Regions from separate parts of the Micromonospora purpureochromogenes genome, predicted to be linked through region 2. Evidence: riboswitches for the same ligand, from Rfam matches in the RefSeq annotation. Region 2 holds a riboswitch; each other region holds the start of a gene.
What was found. Region 2 has a riboswitch for cyclic di-AMP ahead of GA0074696_RS22650 (C39 family peptidase). Riboswitches for the same ligand answer to the same signal wherever they lie in the genome.
Positions count from the first base shown of each region.

Region 1: another riboswitch for cyclic di-AMP. It lies ahead of GA0074696_RS27315 (C40 family peptidase); the one in region 2 lies ahead of GA0074696_RS22650 (C39 family peptidase).
Region 3: another riboswitch for cyclic di-AMP. It lies ahead of GA0074696_RS10425 (coiled-coil domain-containing protein); the one in region 2 lies ahead of GA0074696_RS22650 (C39 family peptidase).
Region 4: another riboswitch for cyclic di-AMP. It lies ahead of GA0074696_RS16025 (LysM peptidoglycan-binding domain-containing protein); the one in region 2 lies ahead of GA0074696_RS22650 (C39 family peptidase).

Region 1 covers NZ_LT607410.1:5,979,532-5,984,715, forward strand. The annotation lists gene GA0074696_RS27295 (ankyrin repeat domain-containing protein) at 1-19, shown strand, start outside; gene GA0074696_RS27300 (GIY-YIG nuclease family protein) at 108-515, opposite strand; gene GA0074696_RS27305 (AAA family ATPase) at 670-1,980, opposite strand; cyclic di-AMP (ydaO/yuaA leader) riboswitch at 2,435-2,585, shown strand; gene GA0074696_RS27315 (C40 family peptidase) at 2,635-3,723, shown strand; gene GA0074696_RS27320 (sensor histidine kinase) at 3,927-4,976, opposite strand; gene GA0074696_RS27325 (response regulator transcription factor) at 4,999-5,184, opposite strand, start outside.
Region 2 covers NZ_LT607410.1:4,915,102-4,920,285, reverse strand. The annotation lists gene GA0074696_RS22660 (hypothetical protein) at 1-200, shown strand, start outside; gene GA0074696_RS32330 (hypothetical protein) at 347-1,111, shown strand; cyclic di-AMP (ydaO/yuaA leader) riboswitch at 1,415-1,555, shown strand; gene GA0074696_RS22650 (C39 family peptidase) at 1,792-2,616, shown strand; gene GA0074696_RS22645 (alpha/beta fold hydrolase) at 2,722-3,477, shown strand; gene GA0074696_RS22640 (NADP-dependent oxidoreductase) at 3,812-4,729, opposite strand; gene GA0074696_RS22635 (TetR family transcriptional regulator) at 4,857-5,184, shown strand, end outside.
Region 3 covers NZ_LT607410.1:2,223,117-2,228,300, forward strand. The annotation lists gene GA0074696_RS10415 (SRPBCC family protein) at 6-485, shown strand; gene GA0074696_RS10420 (hypothetical protein) at 498-1,004, opposite strand; gene GA0074696_RS10425 (coiled-coil domain-containing protein) at 1,122-2,180, opposite strand; cyclic di-AMP (ydaO/yuaA leader) riboswitch at 2,185-2,316, opposite strand; gene GA0074696_RS10430 (cation diffusion facilitator family transporter) at 2,458-3,372, opposite strand; gene GA0074696_RS10435 (HelD family protein) at 3,563-5,184, opposite strand, start outside.
Region 4 covers NZ_LT607410.1:3,457,622-3,462,805, reverse strand. The annotation lists gene GA0074696_RS16040 (ArsB/NhaD family transporter) at 1-59, shown strand, start outside; gene GA0074696_RS16035 (cation:proton antiporter) at 41-1,366, opposite strand; gene nhaA (Na+/H+ antiporter NhaA) at 1,512-2,837, opposite strand; gene GA0074696_RS16025 (LysM peptidoglycan-binding domain-containing protein) at 3,083-3,748, opposite strand; cyclic di-AMP (ydaO/yuaA leader) riboswitch at 3,747-3,921, opposite strand; gene GA0074696_RS32270 (hypothetical protein) at 4,371-4,496, shown strand; gene GA0074696_RS16020 (peptidoglycan-binding domain-containing protein) at 4,498-5,184, shown strand, end outside.

The sequences.
Region 1 (5,184 bases), 1.1 Mb from region 2:
CGAGGAGGGCTTCGTCTGATAGCGCCCGCGCCGCCGGCGGTGGTGGCTGGTCGCGGTCGCTACAGAGCTGATGACGTAAACGATTCAGCATCGCCGCCGCGCAGGAGTCAGCCGTTCTGGCCGGTAGCCGGGCGGGGCCGGGGCACCTGCCGGTTGAAGCGCGGCGTGAGGGCGAGCACCAGGGCCTCCTTCTCCGCCTCCGGGTTCTCGGTCTCCTTCCAGCGGACGACGCACCGGTTCAGCCAGTGGGCGATGTCGCTGGCCGTCGCCACCGGCCCGGTCCGGTCGAGTTCCTGGCCGATCTGGTCGTGCAGCACCGACGAACCCCGGTTGCCAGTCAGGTGCTGGCGCAGCCGGTCCCGCAGGTTCCCGGTGCGGCCGACGTAGAGGACGGTGTCGCCCGCGAGCACCACGTGGACACCGGCCGCGCGGGGGGCGCCCTCCGCCGTGTCCATCGTGTACGGCAGGGCAGGCGTGAAGCCGGCGAGCAGGTCGCCGTACGCGATCTCGGTCATCCCCGGACGGTAGCGAGGAAGGCGCCGTCCGGCAGCCCCGCCGCCTGCCTTCAGGGCTGGTCATCCACCGACTGTGGCCCAGTTCCGTTCCCTTGTCCTCCGCCGGGCGATTTGGTCGGCGGCCTCCGCCGTGAGGATCGCCGCCCCTGGCGGACTACGACGCTCCCAGGTGCGCCAGCATCGTCTGGTTCGCGGCCCAGCCGTCCGGGAACTTGACTGGAACGTCGAGGTGCACCGACTCGGTCGAGGGGTGGGCGTCCAGCAGCTCGCCGATGCCCGCCCGCGCCACCACGACGCAGGCGTGCCGATGGCGGGACGCCAGCACGCAGAGTCGCCCCGACTCCAGGTGGAAGGCCTTGGCGTCCCGCCGCCCGGAGAGCGGGTGCAGCACGATCGTCACGTCGTACTCGCGGCCCTGGAGCCGGTTGGCGGTGTCGACGGTGACGCCCGCCCCGGCCTCGCCGAGGTGGGCACGGATGGCCGCGACCTGGTCGCGGTGCGCGGCCCCGACGGCGATCCGGTCGGCGGTGACCGGCGCGCCGGCCGGCGCGTGCTCGGAGACGGCGACAGCTCCCCGCCGCAACACCCGCAGCGCCAGCGCGGCGCACGCCGAGGCCGCCTCCGCGTCGGTGCGCAGGGTGTGCCGGGCCGGCAGTTCGTGCAGCGCCCACCCGGTGGTGGCGGCCAACTCGACCGCCGCGTCGAGCGCGTCCCCCGGTCCGGGCTCGGTGAACGACAACGCCCGGTCGTCGGGGCCGGTGCCCGCGCGGAAGCCGGTGAACGGGTAGAACGCCGCCGCGACCACCGGCGCCGCCGACGCCGGCAGCCGCCACGACACGGGCAGACGGTGGACGGGCAGCTCGGGGTTGTGCCGCAACAGCACCGCCACCGCCGACTGCATCGGATCCCAGGTCAGGCCGGTCCAGCGCGCGGTCTCGACGGTGGAGAACGGGTCGAGCTGGCCCGGGTCGCCCACGAACAGCGCCCGCTCGAACCGGCCGGCCACGCGCAGCAGGGCGTCCGAGCGCATCTGGTACGCCTCGTCGACGATCGCCCACGGCCAGGAACCCCCGGTGACGGTGGCCCACTTGGCAGCCGTACCGATGATGACGGCCGGGCCGCCGAGGTCGGCGACCTTCGCGGCGACCTTGACCGTCTCGTGCGCCTTCACCCGGTCGGACGGCCGGTAGTCGGCGGCGGAGAGGCGGCCGATGCGCAGCTCGGGGGCCTTGCGGGCGAGGCGGTCGATGAGGTCGTCGACCTGCTCGTTGGTCTGGGCGATGATGATCAGCGGCTCGCCGGCGGCGGCGAGCTCGACGGCGGCGCGGACGACGAGGGTCGACTTGCCGGCGCCGGGTGGCGAGTCGACCACCACGCCGCGGTGGGTGCCGGAGCGCAGGTCTGCCAGCACGGCGGTGATGACGCGCTCCGCTTCGACGGCGGGTGGCACCTCCAGCCCCAGCATCGGCCCCTCCTTCCAGCGCCCCGCACACTACCGGCAACTGTTCCGCCGACCTTGGTCGAGCGCGTGAAGTTCCTCCGCTACGCCGAAGCGCGAGGCGACTACGACCAGTTCGTCGAGACCCTCAACGCGTCCGACCCCCACGGGAAGTGGTTTCGGCCAGCCCCGGCGGCGGGTGGCTCACTTACGGGACGATGGAGCCGCCACGACGTCGGGAAATCGGTTAAGCGTCACCTGAGGGTTGTTGTAGAAAAACAGCGCTCAGGTTGAGGGTAAAGATTAGGGAAGATTAAGAATTCGATTAGCAGAGCCTTAGGTCCGCATAATTCCGGCACCCAATGTGCCCGCCTGACAGCGCAGTGAATTGGCGTCGCCGGCTCGTTGATTTCTTTGGGCCGTCCTCACTAATGTTGGTCAGCGTCCGTTCCGGATGTCGGTCTCCACCTGGAGCACCCCGGGACGGCCACCGCCGAGTCGCTGGACGTCACTGGCGTCGCCAGGCGAGCCGGGGAACCACCGCAGGTTTCGGGGTGAATCCGCATCAGCGGTAGGGCGCCTTCCACGCCCGAACCCGTCAGCTAACCCGGTAGGCGGTCGAGGTCGGTGCACCGTGACGTGCGTCGGCCTCGAGTGGAAGGAGCCGAACCGTTGCCACCCGTGCGCACCCGCCCCGCCGGATCGCGTCTGTTCACCAGAATCCTCGCCGTCGCGGCGGCGGCCATGGTGGCCGTCGGGCCAGCGGCCCCCGCACACGCCGCACCGTCGGCCGCCGATGTACAGCAGCAGATCGAAGCGGCGTGGCAAAAGCTCGAACCCGTCATCGAGCAGTACAACAAGGTCCGGTCGGAACTGGCCGCGAACCAGCGGAGATCGGCCGAACTGAGCCGGAGGATCGAGCCGCTCGCCAAGTCGGTGGAGGTCAGCAGGACCCAGGTCCAGGAGATTGTGGCGGGGTACTACAAGCGGGAAAGGTCGCTTTCCACATTCAACGCCCTGCTGTCCCGCCGCTCGTCGCCGACAGCGTTGGGGGATCAGCTCGCGCTCGTGAATCAGGTGGCAGATTCGGAGCAGCGACAGATCACCGGGCTGTCGGCGCAGCAGGCGAGCTACGACGCCGACAAGGAGAAGGTCGACGCGCTGATCGCGATACAGCAGCGCCAGCAGGCCCAGTTGGCGGCTCGCAAGAAGGCCATCGACGCCGAGATCAAGCGGCTGGATGCGCTACACAGCCAGATCGCCGCCACGGAGAAGGCCGCAGCGGCCAAGGCGGCCGCGGACGCCGCAGCGGCCAGAGCCGCAGCCACCGCGCAGACAGCCGCTACCACGAGCAGCACCTCACCCATCACGTCGACCAGTTCGCTGTTCATCGGTGGGAAGTGTCCCGCCGTCCCCAGCACGGGCAGCGGCGGCGTCGCGGCGAAAACCGCGTGCAATCAGATCGGGGAGCCGTACGTGTGGGCGGCCAACGGTCCCGACTCGTTCGACTGCTCCGGCCTGACCCAGTACGCGTGGGCTTCTGCCGGCGTGCAGCTGGACCATTACACAGGTTCTCAATGGACCTCAGGTGTGGCGGTGAGCAGAGCAAACCTTCGCACGGGTGACCTCGTCTTCTTCTACTCCGATCACCATCACATGGGTATCTACGTCGGCAACGGGCTGATCGTCCACGCCCCGCACACCGGGGACGTGGTCCGAATGGCCCAGCTGGCGAATATGCCGTACAGCGGTGCTCGCCGCCCCGGCTGACCCGCCCGACGATCCACGCCGCTCCACAACCCATCGCAAGAAAGCGACATGATTGACGACCACGGCGACCGCGGCGTTGGCGGGCACGAGCCCGCCGGCGGTGCTCCGGCTCCGGGGCGTCACTCTGGAGGTCGATGCCGGCGCCCGACCTGATCGCCAAGAACGGCGCCAGACCGAACGGGGCCCCCGCTCGGGGACGATGCCTACGGCGTGCCGGGAAGCCGGACCGTGACGAGGAGACCGCCGACGGGGCTGGGGACGAGGTCGAGGGCCCCGTCGTGGGCGCGGACGATGCTGTGCACGATGGCCAGGCCGAGGCCGACGCCGGCGTGTTCGTCGGTGCGTACGCGTTCTGTTCCGCGCTGGAAGGGTTCGGTGAGGGTCGGTACCAGTTCCGGTGGGAGCCGACGACCCGTGTTCTCGACCCGCAGCACGCTCGTGTCGCCGTGCGCCTCGGTGTGGACCGTCACGGTGCCGCCGGCGGGGAGGTTGTGGACGATGGCGTTCTGGACGAGGTTCGTCACCATCCGCGACAGGAGTTCGGCGGAGCCGCTGGTCTGGGCCGCTTCGCCGGTGACGTCCAGCGTGATCCGGCGCTGTTCGGCAAGGGAAAGCAGCGTTTCGGCGGCTTCTTCGGCGATGAGGGAGAGGTCGACGCTCTCGCGGGTGAAGTTTCCGCGGTCGCCGCGGCTGAGCAGCAGGAGGGCCTCGGTGAGGTCGATCGCCCGCTGATTGACGGCGTGCAGGCGTTCGATGAGTTCGCCCCGGACTCGCGTGGGATCCTTGCGGGCGACGTCGAGCAGTGTCCGCGAGATCGCCAGCGGGGTGCGCAGTTCGTGGGAGGCGTTCGCGGCGAACCTCTGCTGCTCGGCGACGTGGGACTCGAGTTGTTCGAGCATCGAGTCGAACGCGTCGGAGAGTTCACGGAATTCGTCCTGGCGGCCCTTCATGCGAATCCGGTGGGACAGCGACCCCCTCCCGGCCATCCGTGCCGCATCCGTGATCCGTGTGAGTGGTGCGAGCATCCGGCCGGCGAGGATCCATCCCCCGACGAGCCCGAACACGAGCAGGAAGACCATCGCCACGGCCGCGGCGGGGGCGAAGGTGTGTATAAGGAGGTAGCGGTTGGGCGAGATCCCGAGAAGGCCCTGGGAGGTGTCGGGTACGTAGCGCAGCAGGAACACCCACACCACGGCCAGCAGGAGAGCGACGGCGACGGCGAGGAACCCGGCATAGCTGAGGGTGAGTTTCAATCGGGCGCTGAGCCCTCGGCTTCTATGCATGCGTACTGCCGGGTCGGGCGGCGTCGGGGTCGGTGGTGTCCGCGCCGTTGTCGATCCGGTAGCCGACGCCGGGCACGGTGGCGATGATCCATGGCTCGCCGAGCCGTTTGCGCAGTGCGGAGACGGTGATGCGCACGGCGTTGGTGAGGGGGTTGGCGTTCTCGTCCCAGGCCCGTTC
Region 2 (5,184 bases):
CCGCCGTCCCCGCCGTGACGATCGCCGCGGGGGACGCCCAGAGCGCGGGCCGCGCGTTCGTCGCCCCGCCCGCCCCGCCCGCTTCGGTCACCTCGATCGACCCGGCCGGCCGGCCGGCCCATCCGGTCACCGCGTCGCCGCTGCCCCTGACCGGGCTCGCCGCCGGCGCGGCCGGTCCCCGCGCCCCGCCGGTCGACTGACCGCCACGCGGGGCCACCCGCGACCGCGCCTTAGAAACTCACCACCGCACCCGCCCCCGGCACGCGGCGCCGCCCCCGGCCTCGCCCGTCGCCCGGGCCGGTGTGGGACTCCTCTTTCCGCATCCCGCTTCCGGGAGGTGCCCACCGTGAACACCGTCCTCTACCAGTTCCTCGTCGAGGTCCCGACCGCCGCCGCCATCTGGTCGGCCCTGCTCGTGCTCGCCCTGACCGTGCTCACCGTGCTGGTCGCCCGCCCCGAGCGGGATCCGGCCCCCGACGAGCCGGTCGTCGACCCGTCCCCGGCCGCCGACCCCGCGACCGAACTGGCGGACCTGCGCCGGTACGCCGAGGAGGTCGCCGTCGCCGCGGCGGGCGCCGCCCAGACCGCGCGCCGACGGCGGGATGCCTGGCTGGCCGCCCAGGAGGAGGTGGACCGGGCCTGGACGGCGTACGACGAGGCGGAGACCGCCGCCCGCCGGTTCGGCGGCGCCGCCGCGCTGCCCGCCCCGCGTACCCCGCGTACGCCGGCCGAGTACGCGGGCCGGGAGCGGTGGCTGCACCAGGCGACGGTGGCGGCCCACTGGCGCGGCGAGCTGCCGGTGGAGCGGCTGCGGGACGTCTTCGCGCACCGGGACGGTTGGGACCCCCGGCGGCACCCCGTCGAGCAGGAGGTGCTGCTGGCCCGGGGGGTACGCGACGGCCGGCGGGACGCGTACCGGGCGGCGGCCGGGCGGGAGCGGTCGGCGTGGCGGGACGCCGAACTGGCCGCCGAGGCGGCCCGCGCGCTCGCCGTCGAGACGTACGCGGCGGCGGAGCGGCTGCGTCCGGCGCGGCTCCCGGCCCAGCGGACGGCGACGGCGACGGCGCGGACGGCGCTCGCGGCACGGTGGCGGCCGGCCCGGGTGGGCTGAGGACGCGACCGAATTGTTACCCGTATTTCCGTGAGTCGCGTCACGACAACCAGGAAACCGGTCATCCGGTCACAGCCGGTGACATCGATCGCGACGATCGGCGGGGTTTGCCGCCGCGCTGTCCGGTTGTGGCCCGACGGTCCCGGAACAACCGCCTGTCCCATTGAGTGACGTCAGTGCCGAACTGTACGGCAAATTTGTCGCCCTGATCATGTTTACGCAGCTGGCGGCGCTTGGCCGACAGGTGACCGACCAGTAGTGTCGCCCGGGTCCGGTGCGGTTTCCGATCGCAAGAGGCGACGCCGCGCCGACCCGCTAAATCGTGATTTCACGAACCGGGGACCCATGCACGTCCGGGGTGAATCCGCGGGCCACGGCCCGTGGTAGGGCGCTCTTCCCGCCCGAATCCGTCAGCTAACCCGGTAGGCGGTGTCGGAAGGAGTTCCAGCTTTTGCTGTCCCCTCGCATTCCTCGGCTTGCTCTCCACCTCGGTACCGGGGTGTTCGTGCCGGTCCGCCGCGCCCTCGCGCGCTGATACCGGCCCCATCCCGACGCCCGGTCACCGACCGGGCGCACCCCCGCCGAGCGGCCTCGCACACCGGTTCTGACACCGCGCGTGACGTTCCGTCACGCGCCGGTCCGGCACGCCGCTCCCGCCCTCGTACCGTGGAGGAAAACACGTGAAGCACACCCTGAAGCGGCAGCTGCGACGCCTGGCCACCGAGCGGCCGTACCAGCTGGTCGCCGGCTCGGCCGCCGCGCTCGTGCTCGTCTCCGGCGCCAGCACGCTGCTCGCCGACGAGGCGCCCGCCCGCCAGCAGGCCTCGGCCGCCGTCGCCGAGGTGGCGCCCCGGCTGGACGACGTCGCGACCCGCAGCCAGGCCCGCGTCGCCGCGCCGTCCGCCAGCCCGTCGCCCTCGGCCAGCCCCTCGGCGTCGGCGAGCGCCACCAAGGCCAAGGCGGACCCGGACCTGACCCGCAAGGCGGCCCCCAAGCCGCCGTCGACCAAGGTCCTCCGCTACGACTACCAGGCGCAGACCACCTACTACAACTGCGGTCCGGCCGCGGTGCGCAACGCGCTCAGCGCCTCTGGCGTCGAGCGGACCCAGGACGAGCTGGCCGGCCCGCTCGGCACCACCGAGATGGGCACCAACTCGGCGCTGGACACCACCCGGGTCCTGAACCAGATCGTCAAGGGCGACCCGTACCGGACCCGGATGTTCCAGGGCACCCCCAGCTCCGCGCAGATCGACCGGCTCCAGGCCGACGTGGTCGCGGCGATCACCGACGGCCGGGGCGTCGTGGCGAACGTGGCGGGGACCGCCACCGACACCGACGGCGGCTGGCACTCCTTCCCGGGCGGCCACTACATCGCGGTGGTCGGCTACAAGAACGACGGCCGCACCGTCCGGATCGCCGACTCGGCGGACCCGAACCTGCCGTCGTACTGGCTCAGCACCATCGACCTGGCGAACTGGATCGCCACCCGCGGCTACTCCGCCTGATCCACACCGTCGCACGCACGGGCGCCGGCTCCCCTGGGGGCCGGTGCCCGTCGCCGTTGGCACGGGTCTCGCGCGGCGGAACCGGGCGGTGGCACACTGCGGCCCATGACCGACGACTCGGGTACCCGCCGGCTGCTGTTGCTGCTGCACGGGATGGGCGCCACCGGCGACGTGTGGCTGCCCTGGGCGCCGCTGCTGGAACACCGCTGGCCGGGCCGCTGGCTGGCGCCGGACCTGGCCGGCCACGGCTTCTCGCCGCCGCTGCCCGGCTACTCCTTCCCCGGGTTCGCGACGCAGGTCGCGGCGGGGCTCGGCCCGGTGGCCGAGGGTGCCCGCCCGGGTGACCGGCTGGTCGTCCTCGGCCACTCCCTCGGCGGGGTGGTCGCGCTGGCGCTGGCCGCCCGCGACGCCGGGCTCCCGGTGGACGCGGTGGTCGGGCTGGGCATCAAGGCGGTCTGGTCGCCGGCCGAGCTGGCGAAGGCACGCGAGCTGGCGGAGCGCCCGGTGACCTGGTTCGCCACCCGGGACGAGGCGGCCCGCCGCTACCTGAAGGTGGCCGGTCTCGGCGGGCTCTTCGCGCCGGACCACCCGGTGGTCGACGCGGGGCTGCGTGCCGAGGACGGCCGCTGGCGGCTGGCCATGGACCAGGCCGCCTTCGCGGTGGGCGCGCCGGAGCTGCCGGCCCTGCTGGCCGCCACCGACGTCCCGGTGCTGCTGGCCCGGGGCGAGCACGACCCGATGGTCAGCGACGCGCAGCTCGCCGAGCTGGGCGAGCCGGTGGCGACCCTGCCCGGCCTCGGCCACAACGCGCACGTGGAGGACCCGGCGGCGGTGCTGGCCCTGCTCGACCCGTACCTGTGACCGGTTGCGAACGGCGGGCGTCGCCGCCGCAGGTCGCGTGCGGCTCGGAACCACCTGCCGACCTGGACGTCCGAGCTCGCCGTCCACACCGGACCTCGCCACGGCGCTTGGTGTACCGCCGGACGCCGTCCGCCACTGACCGCAGTCCGTTCGTGAGTCCTGACCAGGGATAGCGCCGCGCTGGTCGAAGATCTCGCCGCCGGCCTCGGGAAGCGCGGCCAGGTCGCTCTGGTGCGCACTGAGCGGCCCCACTGACGTCGTCGGCGTCGGGTCGGGTGCCGATCTCGTCAGTAGGGCGTCAGCATGACGGCGCTGTTGGCCTATTCCAGGGCGCTCAGGGGCGCACGCGGATGACGGTCTTGCCCTTGCGCCGCTCGGTCGGGTTGAGCGCGGGGATGGCGTCGTCGAGAGTCGCGACTGTTCCGATGTGCGTGCGAAGGCGCCCGTCTCGCACCCGGTCGACGATTTCCACCAGCTGACTCGGAACGGACTCGACGACGAAGTCGACCGCCAAGCCGTCGACAGGGCGAGCCTCAACAGGTCCGACCACCGACACCAGCGTCCCGCCAGGCCGGATGATGCTCGCCGAGCGCCTTTGGATATCACCGCCGATGACATCGAAGACCAGGTCGACCCCGCCGATGTCGTCGAGATCCTCGTGGTCGAGGTCGAGGAACTCGTTCGCGCCGAAGTCGAGCGCCGCCTGGCGGTCCGCCGCCCGACCGGTACCGATGACGTAGGCGCCGAACTCCCGGGCGAGCTGCGTCACCACTGACCCGACGGCGCCGGCGGCGCCGTGTGCGAGGACGCTCTGCCCCGCCTGAAGACGACCGTGCTGGAACAGGCCCTGCCACGCGGTCAGGCCGGAGATCGGCAGACTCGCACCCACCGTGAAGTCGACGTTCCCCGGCAGCGGCGCGAGGTTGCGTGCCTCCACGGCCGCGTACTCAGCCAGCGTTCCATCGCGGTGCCAGTCCGTGATCCCGAACACCCGCTGCCCCAGCGAGAGTCCCGTCGTGCCGTAGCCGAGGGAGGAGACCACTCCGGCGAACTCGTGGCCGATGATCGCCTGGGCGCGATCGTGACCGGAGCGATCGACCCACGTCGAAGGCCACTCCCACTCCGCGGGGACGAAACCCGACGCGTGGACTTCAACGACGACCTCGTTGATCGCCGGCGTCGGCTCAGGCCGCTCCGCGAGTGTGATCCCGGCTGCTTCTGCGGCCTGATCCATCGCGACGATTGCCTTCATGGGTGCCTCCGTATATCTCGTGCTCATCGGCTCTGTGCGCCGCTTTTTGGGCCTGCTAGCCCACTAGCGGCAGTCAACGCGACGCGAATGTGGGCTGTCAAGCCCAATCCGGGTTATCGTGTGTGTCATGGAAGCCACAACGGAAGCTCGGGTGCGGCAGAGGCTCACGGACAAGGGGCAGGCGACCCGAGCCCGCATCCTCGAGCACGCCGCGGAGCTCATCTACACCAAGGGCGTCCACGCGACGAACAACGAGCAGCTCCGTCGCGCGGCAGGCATCAGCGGGTCACAGCTCAACCACTACTTCCCGACCAAGGAGAGCCTTGTCCTCGCGGTCATCGAGTGGCAGGCCGAGCGCGTCCTCACGTTCCATCGCAGTGAGCGGTTTACCCACTTTGAAAGCCTCGACTCCCTTCGGGAATGGGCGGGCTTCTACATCGCCTACGAGCGCTCCT
Region 3 (5,184 bases), 2.7 Mb from region 2:
GAGGGGTGGAGGATGGAGTGGTCCGGCGCGAGTCGTTCAGCTACACGGTGCAGGCGCGCTGCTCACGGGCGGACGCGGTGGCGCTGTTGAGCGATCCGGCCCGGCAGGGGGAGCTGCATCCGCTGATCGTCCGGGTGCGCCAACTGCCGACCCGCCCGGGCGCGCGGGCCAGCTACGCCATCACCGACCGGCTGGAGCTGGGGCCGCTGCGGTTCCCGGTCACCTACCAGGCCGACGTCCTGGTGATCTCCGACGACGAGATCGTCACGGTGGCCCGGCAGCAGCCCGGCACGACGGTGCGCAACCACACCCGGCTGCAGGAGGAGGGCGACGTGCTGCGGATCGACGTGGAGATCACCCTCTCCGCGCCGGCACCGCTGTTCGGGTACGCGTTCCGTCAGGCCCGCGCCGCGCACCTGGGCCTGGCCAGCCGGCTCGGCGCGGTGCTGGACCGGAAGGCCGACGGCGGCCCGGTCCCGAACTGACGCCCCGTCCACTCAGCGGCGGCCGGCCGGCGTCGCCGCCGTCCGGCGGGGCGGTGGGACGGCCCGGCGGTTGCGGCCCCACGGCTTCCAGGTGGAGATCACGGTCATGGTGACCAGCAGGCCGGTGGAGACCGCCGGCGCGACCACCACGTCGATGCGCTGGTGTGCGGTGGCGTCGGGTCCGGCGGCGGCGCGCAGGTTCGGCGTCAGCGCGAACAGCACCAGGCCGATCATCACCGTGGTGAGCACCAGCTTGACCACCACCCAGCGCCAGCGCAGCAGCCCCCAGGGGGTCAGCAGCGCGCTGGTCACGCCGACCACCCAGACCAGCACGCTCAGCGGCGCGAAGAGCCAGGTCGCCACCAGCGCCGCCGCCGGGTAGACCACCCCCGGGTCGGCGCCGCGCAGCCCGGCGATGCCGAGGGTGAGCAGCACGAGGTCCGCGCCGAGCCAGCCCAGCGCGGTCACCAGGTGCAGGGTGAGCAGGGTCTTGCGGCCGTCGGGGGAGAGTCGGGTCATGCCTCGATGCTCGCCCGGCCGGCGCGCTGCGTCGTGGGCCGGTCGACGACATCCCGGGTACGTCGACGCGCGTACGGCGGGGCCCGTCCGCCTCGGACGGGCCCCGCCACGGGTCGGTCAGTAGACCGACAGGTGCACGTGGTTGGTGTGGTCGCTGGACGGGTCCCCGCCGGCCCCGCTGTACGACTTCCACCCGCTGCTGGGCAGCCAGATCTGCCGGTACCAGATCACGTAGAGCACGGCGAGCCGGTCGGAGTTGCGGATGAAGTACGCGGCCAGGTTGTTGCCGTACGTCTTGTCGCCGCCGGTCGCGTCGCCGCCGAAGCCGCTCTGCTGCGCGGCGAAGTCGCAGGCCCGGCCCTTGGGGTGCTCACCCGACCCGCTGGGCCGGTAGCAGGAGACGTACCGGGTGAAGCCGGCCGCCTGGGCCTGCTGGAGCGCGTTGAGCATGCGCGGGGTGATGCAGCCGTTGGCCGGGGTGGGGTCGTTGACGCTGCACGACTCCGCGGGCCAGGAGCCGTCGGGGTTGCGCGGCGCCGACCTGGCGGTGGCGGTGGAGGTGCCCCGGGTGGAGCCGCTGTCGCCGGTGGCGGGCTTGTCGGCGGCGGCCACCGCCAGCGCCCGCTCGGCCTGCTGCTTGCGCTTGGCCATCACCGCGATCTGCTTGCGCTGCTCGACGATCTCCTGGTCGAGCGCGGCCCGGGTGCGGGTGGCCTCGTCGCGGGTCTGCATCAGGTTGCGCAGCTCCCGGTCCTCGTTGGAGGCGACCGTCTCCAGCGCCGCCGCCCGGTCCAGGAAGCCTTCGGGGCTGGAGCTGTTCAGCAGCGCCGACACCGGCCCGAGCCGCCCGGTCCGGTACGCCACGCCGGCGATCTCGCCGACCTTGCCCTGCCGGACGGTCAGCTCCGACTCGATGGTCTTGAGCTGGTTGCCGAGCTCCTGCTGCCGCTTGGTGGAGCGTTCCAGCGCGGCCTTGGCGTCGATCCAGCCCTTGCTGGCCGCGTCGAGCTGGGCGCGCAGCGCCGGGGTGCCGCCCTCGTCGTCGTCGCCGGGAGCGGCGGCGAGCCGGGTGGCGGGGGGAGTGGCGGTCGCCGGGACCGGCGCGGACGACACCCCGAGGGCGAGCGTCGCGACGACCGCGGCCGCCAGCCGTGCGGTGGTACGTCGTACGTGCATGCACATGTCCTTCCGTCAGCCGCCGACCGGGTTAGCTGACGGGTTCGGGACGGAAGATCCCTACCGCTGACGCGGATGCACCCCACGAACATGGTTCCCCGGCTCGCCCTGGCAGGCGATTAGGCGGCGGCCACCGCCGGCACCGGAGGGTGCCGCCTGGCGGAGGCCGGAACCGAGCCTACCGGTACGGATGTGACACCCGCCCGTTTCGTGACTGAGGGTACTGGAGTGAACCATGGTGTAGGTGACACAACGGGACAATAGGTGTCCGGTTTCGTTACCACTCGACCTGCCCGCAGGCGCCGGGGGCGGCCCCCGGCTCGATCTGGAGGGTGGCGTGCTCGATGTGGAAGTCCTCGTGCAGGGCGGTGCGGGCGGCGGCGAGCACCGTGCCGACCTCGGCGCCGGGGACCATGGTGAGGTGGGCGGAGGCGACCTCCATGCCGGAGGTGAGCGTCCAGACGTGCAGGTCGTGCACCTCGGCGACGCCGGGGACGGCGGTCAGCCGGTCGTGCACGGCGGTCACCTGGAGGTGCTCCGGGGCGGCCTGGACCAGGATGCGCACCGCCGCCCGGCCGAGCCGCCAGGTGCGGGGGAGGATGAACAGGCCGATCGCGACCGCCACCGCCGGGTCGGCCCACCACCAGCCGGTGCCGGCGATGAGCAGCGCGGCCCCGATCACGCCCAGCGAGCCGAGCAGGTCGCCGAGCACCTCCAGGTACGCGCCGCGCAGGTTGATGCTCTCCCGCGCCCCCGCGCGCAGCAGCGCGAACGCGACCAGGTTGGCCAGCAGGCCGAGCACCGCCACCGCCAGCATCGGCCCGGTCCGCACCGCCGGCGGGTCGCCGAACCGGCGGACCGCCTCGATCAGCACGTAGATCGCCACCCCGCTGAGCAGGACGGCGTTGGCGAGCGCGGCCAGCACCTCCAGCCGGTAGAGCCCGAAGGTGCGCTGCGGGTCCCGGTCGCCGTGCCGGGTGGCGGTGATGGCGGCCAGCGCCATGCCGATGCCGAGCACGTCGGTGAACATGTGCCCGGCGTCGGAGAGCAGGGCGAGCGAGCCGGTGCCGAACGCGGTGACCGCCTCGACCACCATCAGCGCGGCGAGCAGCGCGAAGGCCGCCCAGAGCCGCCCCCGGTGGCGGTGCGCCGCGTTCGCGACCGACCCGTGGTGGTCATGACCTGCGCCCACGCCCACACCCTCCGTCGCACCGGCGGCCCGAACCCAATCTATGCTCACATCGCTATGTATGCAACTAACTCCGCACGCACCCTTCACGGGCCGCACTTTCAGAGAAAGCGTGGCTGTTCCGCGCGCGAAGGCCCCTCTTTCTCTGAAAGTGCGGGCTCGAGGGCGCGACGCGCGGGGGCGGGGGTGAGGGTCAGGGGGTGGGGTCGATGGTGGTGAGGCGCTGGGTGGCGCGGGAGAGGGCGACGTAGAGGGTGCGCACGCCGGAGCCGGGGTCGGCCCGGATCTCGCTCGGGGCGATCAGCACGACGCCGTCGTACTCCATGCCCTTGGCCTGGAGGCTGGTCACCACCTGGAGCCGGGAGCCGCCGCGCCCGGCCAGCCAGCCGGCCACCTCGTCGCGGCGCGGCACCGGCGTGATCACGCCGACCGTGCCCTCCACCTCGGTGAGCAGCGCGTCCACGGCCTGCACGGTCGCCGCCGGCAGCCCGTCGGCGGCGACGGTCAGCGTGACCGGCTCCACGCCGGTGGAGCGGACCGCCGTCGGCAGCTCCAGTTCGGGGTAGAGCCGGCGGATCTCCGCCGCCGCCACCGCGAAGATCTCCGCCGAGTTGCGGTAGTTCGTGGTCAGCGCGAAGCGGTTCCGCCGGCGTCGGCCGAGCGCCTGGTCCCGGGCCCGGTCCAGCTCCTGCGGGTCACCGGTCCAGGCGGTCTGCGCCGGGTCGCCCACCACCGTCCAGGAGGCGAGCCGGCCGCGCCGGCCGACCATCCGCCACTGCATCGGCGAGACGTCCTGCGACTCGTCCACCACCACGTGCGCGTAGTCGCGGTAGTCCTCCGGCCGTTCCCGGGCCGCCGCCCGGGCGGCCCGCTGCCGGTCGGCGAACGTGCTCAGCTCGCGCACGCCGCCGGCCAGCTGGTACGGGTCGCGCTTGGCCCGGGCCGGCCGCACCGGCTTGCCCAGCAGCGCGTCCAGCTCGTCGAGCAGGGCGATGTCGGCCACCGTCAGCCCCTGCGCGTCCAGCGTCCGGTACGCCTCCACCAGCAGCGTGGTCTCCGCCCGGGACAGGATGCCGCCGACGTACCGGCGCAGCCGCTCCGGCCGGGCCAGCCAGCCCAGCACGTGCCGCGGGTGCAGCCGGGGCCACCACGCCTTGAGGAACTCGCGGAACTCCGGCCGGTCGATGATCTCGTCCTCGAAGGCGCGCTGCTCCGGCAGCCGGGTGACGGCCAGCCGGCGGGCCTGGGCGTACAGCGCCGCGAGCACCGCGTCGAAGGCGACCCGCCGAACCTCGTTGCGGCGCGCGCCCCGGGACAGCGCCCGGTCCCGGACGCCGTCCAGCTCGCGGCGCTCCAGCCGGAGCAGCTCACCCCGGTAGAGCAGGCGCAGCTCGCCCGGCCCGTCCGGCACCGCGTCGCGTACCGCCCGCTCCAGGACCTTCCGCATCCGCAGCGAGCCCTTCACCGCCGCCACCTCCGGCGGGTCCGTCCGGGTCGCCGACATGCCCGGGAAGAGCGAGCCCAGCGAGTGCAGGGTGCCGGTCTCCTCGCCGAGCGAGGGCAGCACCGAGGCGATGTACTCGACGAAGACCGAGGACGGGCCGACCACCAGGATGCCGCCGCCGGCGTACCGGCTGCGGTCGGAATAGAGCAGGTACGCCGCCCGGTGCAGGGCGACCGCCGTCTTGCCGGTGCCCGGGCCGCCGGAGACGATGGTGACCCCGGAGCCGGGGGAGCGGATCGCCTCGTCCTGCTCCCGCTGGATGGTGGCCACGATGTCGCGCATCCCCCGGCCGGTGGCCCGGGACAGGGTCG
Region 4 (5,184 bases), 1.5 Mb from region 2:
TGGTCACCGTCGGGTTCGCGGTGCCCTACCTCTGGCTGCGCTACTTCGCGTTCGCCTGATCTCCGGTCGGGTCGGCGGGCCGGTCCGCGGCCGGTCCGTCGCCCGCCACCGGCCCACGGTGCGGCACCGCGGCGGCGGAGTCGTCGCGCCGGCCGAAAGCCGTCACCGATCGCCGCACCCGGCGCAGCGTACCGTGCCAGGCCGGGACCTCCCGGGCCTCGTCGAAGGCCCGGGCGATCACTACGTCGGTCGAGGAGTGCGCGAGAATGGAGATGACAATCGTCAGCGCGACCAGGTGGAACACCTCGTCCCCGGCGGCGATGCCGGACTCCAGCACCAACAGCCCGTAGACGACCGAGGCGAACCCCTTCGGCCCGAACCACATCGCGGCAGCCTGCTCCCGCAGGCTCAGCCCGGAGCGCAGGAACGAGATCCACAGCGCGATCGGGCGGGCCACCACGATCGCCAGGACGGCGAACACCCAGCCGGTCCAGGAGATCTCCCCGAGGAACTCGACCGAGATCAGCGCCCCGAAGACCAGCAGTGCGGCCAACTTGAGCAGCTCGGCGACGTTCTCCCCGAAGTGCTCGAACGCCGCGCGCTCCCGCGGCCCGAACGTGGCGACGGTGATCCCGGCGGCGAACGCGGCCAGGAACAGATTGCCGTGGGTGGCCTTGCCCAACGCCAGCACCAGCAGACCGATGGCCACCCCGTTCAGCGGGGCGTACGCGGTCGAGGCGGCGAACCAGCGGGTCCGCTCCAGCGCGATCGCCACCAGCGGCACCAGCACGCCGATCAGCAGTCCGATCGCCAGCTCGGTGCCCAGGTCCGCCAAATGCAGGTCGTCCGAGCCGGCGGCCACGGCGAGCAGGACCACCACGAACGGCAGCGCCAGGCCGTCGTTGACCCCGGACTCGACGTTGAGCAGGTGCCGCAGCCGGGCCGGGACCTTGTCGTTGCCGACCAGCGCGGCGGCGAAGACCGGGTCGGTCGGGGCGAGGATCGCCCCGACCAGCAGCGCCTCCGGCCAGTCCAACCCGGCCACGAAGTGCGCCAGCACGGCGGTGACCAGCAGCGTCAGCGGCAGGCCCCAGCCGAGCGCGCGACCCGGCAGCCGCCACGCGGCGCGCAGGTCGGCCCAGCCGACCCGCATGCCGTCGGTGAACAGCACCGCGAACAGCGCAAGCTCCGCCAACTGCGCGACGATCGGCGAGTCGGCCCGCAGGTGCAGCACGCCGGTGGTGTCCTCGCCGAGGACGAACCCGGCGAGGAGGAACAGCGCCGCCGTGGAGAGGATGGTGCGGTGGGCCAGCGCCGACACGAGCACGGCGGCCAGCAGGACAGCGGCGAAGGAGAGCAGCAGCACGGGTCGACCTCCGGGAGGGCGCGGTTCGGTACGGTGCCGACCAGACTTCCCGGCGCTCCACGGATCCCGGTGATCATAACCGCCTGCCACCAGCGGATGGAGCGGGCGGCCACGCCGGTGACCGCCCGCAGCGGGTTCCGGCGGCTCAGCGCCGAGGGGCGTCGCTCTGCGACTCGAAGACGTCCGGGATGCCGTCCCGATCACGGTCGACGGTCTCCAGCTCGTGCACCCGCCGGTACAGGCGGGTCCGGGCGCGGAGGATGAACGTCGCGAGCAGCGCCGCGAGCAGGGATCCGGCGAGCACGGCGACCTTCACATGACCGTCCCGTTCGCTGCCGAGGCCGAAGGCCAGCTCGCCGATGAGCAGGGACACGGTGAAGCCGATCCCGCCGAGCAGCGCCAGGCCGAGCACGTCGAGCCAGTTGAGGCCCTCGTCGAGGTCGGCCCGGGTGAACCGGGAGACCAGCCAGGTGGCGGCCATGATGCCGACCGGCTTGCCGACCACCAGGCCGAGGACGATGCCCAGCGCCACCCGGTCGGTCAGGGCGGTGGCCAGGCCGGCGACACCACCGATGGTGACGCCGGCGGAGAGGAACGCGAAGACCGGCACCGCCACCCCGGCGGAGATCGGCCGGAACCGGTGCTCGAAATGCTCGGCCAGCCCAGGCCCCGCATCCGGTCCACCGGCGGCCTCGCTACGGATCACCGGAACCGTGAAGGCCAAGAGGACTCCCGCCACCGTGGCGTGTACGCCGGACTCGTGCATCAGCGTCCAGGTCACCGCGGCGAGGGGCAGCAGCAGCCACCAGGACCGGACGCGGCGCTGCACCAGCAGCCCGAACACCGCGAGCGGCACCAGGGCGCCCAGCAGCGGCCCGACCGACAGGTCGGCGGTGTAGAAGACCGCGATGATGACGATCGCCAGCAGGTCGTCGACGACAGCCAGGGTGAGCAGAAAGGTGCGCAGCGCGGAGGGCAAGAGCCGGCCCACCACCGCGAGCACCGCCAGCGCGAAGGCGATGTCGGTCGCGGTCGGGATGGCCCAGCCCTTCGCCGCGCCCTCGCCTGCGCCGGCGGCGATGAGGTAGTAGATGGCGGCGGGCACGATCACCCCACCGACGGCCGCCGCGACCGGCACCGCGGCGCGACGCGGATCACGCAGGTCGCCGGCGACGAACTCCCGCTTGAGTTCCAGCCCGGCGACGAAGAAGAAGATCGCCAGCAGGCCGTCGGCGGCCCAGGTGGCCAGGCTGAGATCGAGGTGCAGGGACGCCGGACCGACTCGGAAGTCCCGTACCGATTGGTAGCTGTCCGCCCAGGGCGAGTTCGACCAGACGAGTGCCAGCAACGCCCCGATGAGCAGGAGTGCCCCGCCCACGGTCTCCTTGCGGAGAATGGCGGAGATGCGGCTGGTCTCGCCCCACGAGCGTCGGGCGAACAGGCTGGCACGGCGCCGGGTGGCGTCGGTCACGGAAACTCCTCGTCGGCAGGGGTCGCGTCATCCATCGCCGACCAGACTTCCCGGCACACCAGGACCAACCCTATCCCCGCGCCCCGGCCGCGGCCCCGACGACCGGCGACGCGGACGCGCCGGCGGGCCGGTCCACGTGCGCCCGGTACCCCGTCGCCGGCGGCTCGAATCCGCGCCGACCATGCCGTGGACGCGGCGACGCCCGGCCGGTCGTCCGGCCGGGCGTCGTCACGGTGCCCGCTGGGTCAGAGGCTGAGCTTCTGACCGGGGAAGATCAGCCCCGGGTCGGCGCCGACCACGCGCTTGTTGCGCTCGTACAGCGCCTGCCAGCCACCGGCCAGGTCCCGGGCGTCGGCGATCTGCGACAGGGTGTCGCCCGGCCGCACCACGTACACGTCGCCGGTCGCGGCCGGCGCGCTGCGCCGCTGGCTGCGGGTGCTGTGCTGCTCCCGCGAGGACCGCTCGGTGGAGGTGGCCTTCGACGAGCCGGAGCGCCGCTGCGACTTCTGCGACTTCTCCGAGGTGGTGGAGTAGCTCTTGGTGGAGCCGCCCTTCCGGCCGCAGGTCGGCCAGGCTCCGATGCCCTGACCGTCGAGCACCTTCTCGGCGATCGCGATCTGCTCGCCGCGGCTGGCCAGGTCGGCGCGGGAGGCGTACTTCTTGCCGCCGTAGCCGGACCACGTGCTCTGCGAGAACTGCAGGCCGCCGTAGTAGCCGTTGCCGGTGTTGATGTGCCAGTTGCCGCCGGACTCGCACTGGGCGATGGCGTCCCAGTTGACGCTGGCGGCGCTCGCCGGCGACGCCGGCGCCAGGACGGCGGCGACCCCGGTGACCGCACCGACGGCGAGCGTGCCGACGGCGATGCGGCGCGAGCTGACCCGTCGGGGACGGGCCGTGTGTTCAGTTGCCATGTGGATTCCTCCACGCCGACGAGGTGAGCTGTCGGGTTCGGGCCGAGGAGCCCGGCCGCCGATGGGCGGCTTCACCCCGAGGTGACGTGCACCGAGGAACGTGTGGGTCCCCCGCTCCATGCCCGCTGACAAGGTCCCACCGGCCGGCGGCATGGATTAGGCGTTACCGGCCGTGGTGTCCGCGATCGCGAACACGAACGACGTTAGGAACTGTTTGGGCCGGTTGCCCACTTCTTGTGAAGTTCTTCACCCGGGTGAGCGACGGCTTCGGCCTTCGAGTTGCGGGTCGGGTGGCGGTGGTCTAAAAGGGCCGGTCGGGAACCCGTCACGACTGGGCCGAAAGCCTCGCCCCGAGCGGCGGATCAGGTGCCGCCGCCTCCCCGTCTTCGCTGGTCAGGCGGCCTCGATCGGCGGCCCGCGCCGCCGGACGGTCAGCGTTGCCGCTGATTGGCGACGCATATCTGGGCAGCCCGGCCGCCGACTTGGACGGTAGGGAGCAGAGCGCGGCTGCGACGCCGACGCGTCGGGCCCGCCGACCGCCGGATGCGGGTCGCCGGCGCCCTGGCCGTCACGGTCCGCCCCGGGCCGGGGCGGCCGGCCATCCGCGAGGGGAAGGACCTTCATGGACACCGTCAGCATCGACACCGACTACCTCGTCGCCACTCTGGACGAGGACGACGACCCGGAGAGCCTGGCCGGCGACGAGGTCGACTTCGACCTGGCCGCCGCGCTGGAAGAGGAGGAGTGAGATGGGCGTGCACCTGGCGCCCGCGCTGCGGGTGCTGCGCGAGGAGATAGACACCCGCTGGCCGCAGCGGGACCGCAAGTCCGAAGGCTGGTTGGGCGACGCCAGTCACCAGACGCGCCGCTCGGACCACAATCCGGACAACGACGATCAATCGGTCAACGCGGTGGACGTGGACGTCGACGGGATCGACCCGCTGCTGGTCGTCCGGCAGGCCGTCAGCCATCCGTCCACCCAGTACGTCATCTACGACCGGAAGATCTGGAGCCGTACCCGCAGCTTCCGGCCGGCCCGGTACACGGGGCCGAATCCGCACGACAAGCACCTGCACGTCAGCGTCAGCCACCAGCGGAGCCTGGAGGACAGCCGCCACCCGTGGGGCATCGCCACCGCCACGACGGCGCGGCTGGGCGACCGGGTGCTGCGCGCCGGCTGCCGGGGCGGCGACGTCCGGGAGTTGCAGGCCGTCGCCAACCGCCTCGGGGCCCGGCTGACGGCCGACGGGGTGTTCGGGCAGGCCGTGACCGCCTGGGTACGGTCGTTCCAGACCACCCGGAAGCTCACCGCCGACGGGGTGGTCGGCCCGCGTACCGTGGCCGCCCTGCGCGCGGCCGTCAAGCCGGCCCCGTCGGTGCCCAGCGGCCGGCCGGCGACGCCGGTGTCCGGGGGCAGACCGGGCTCGCGGACGCTG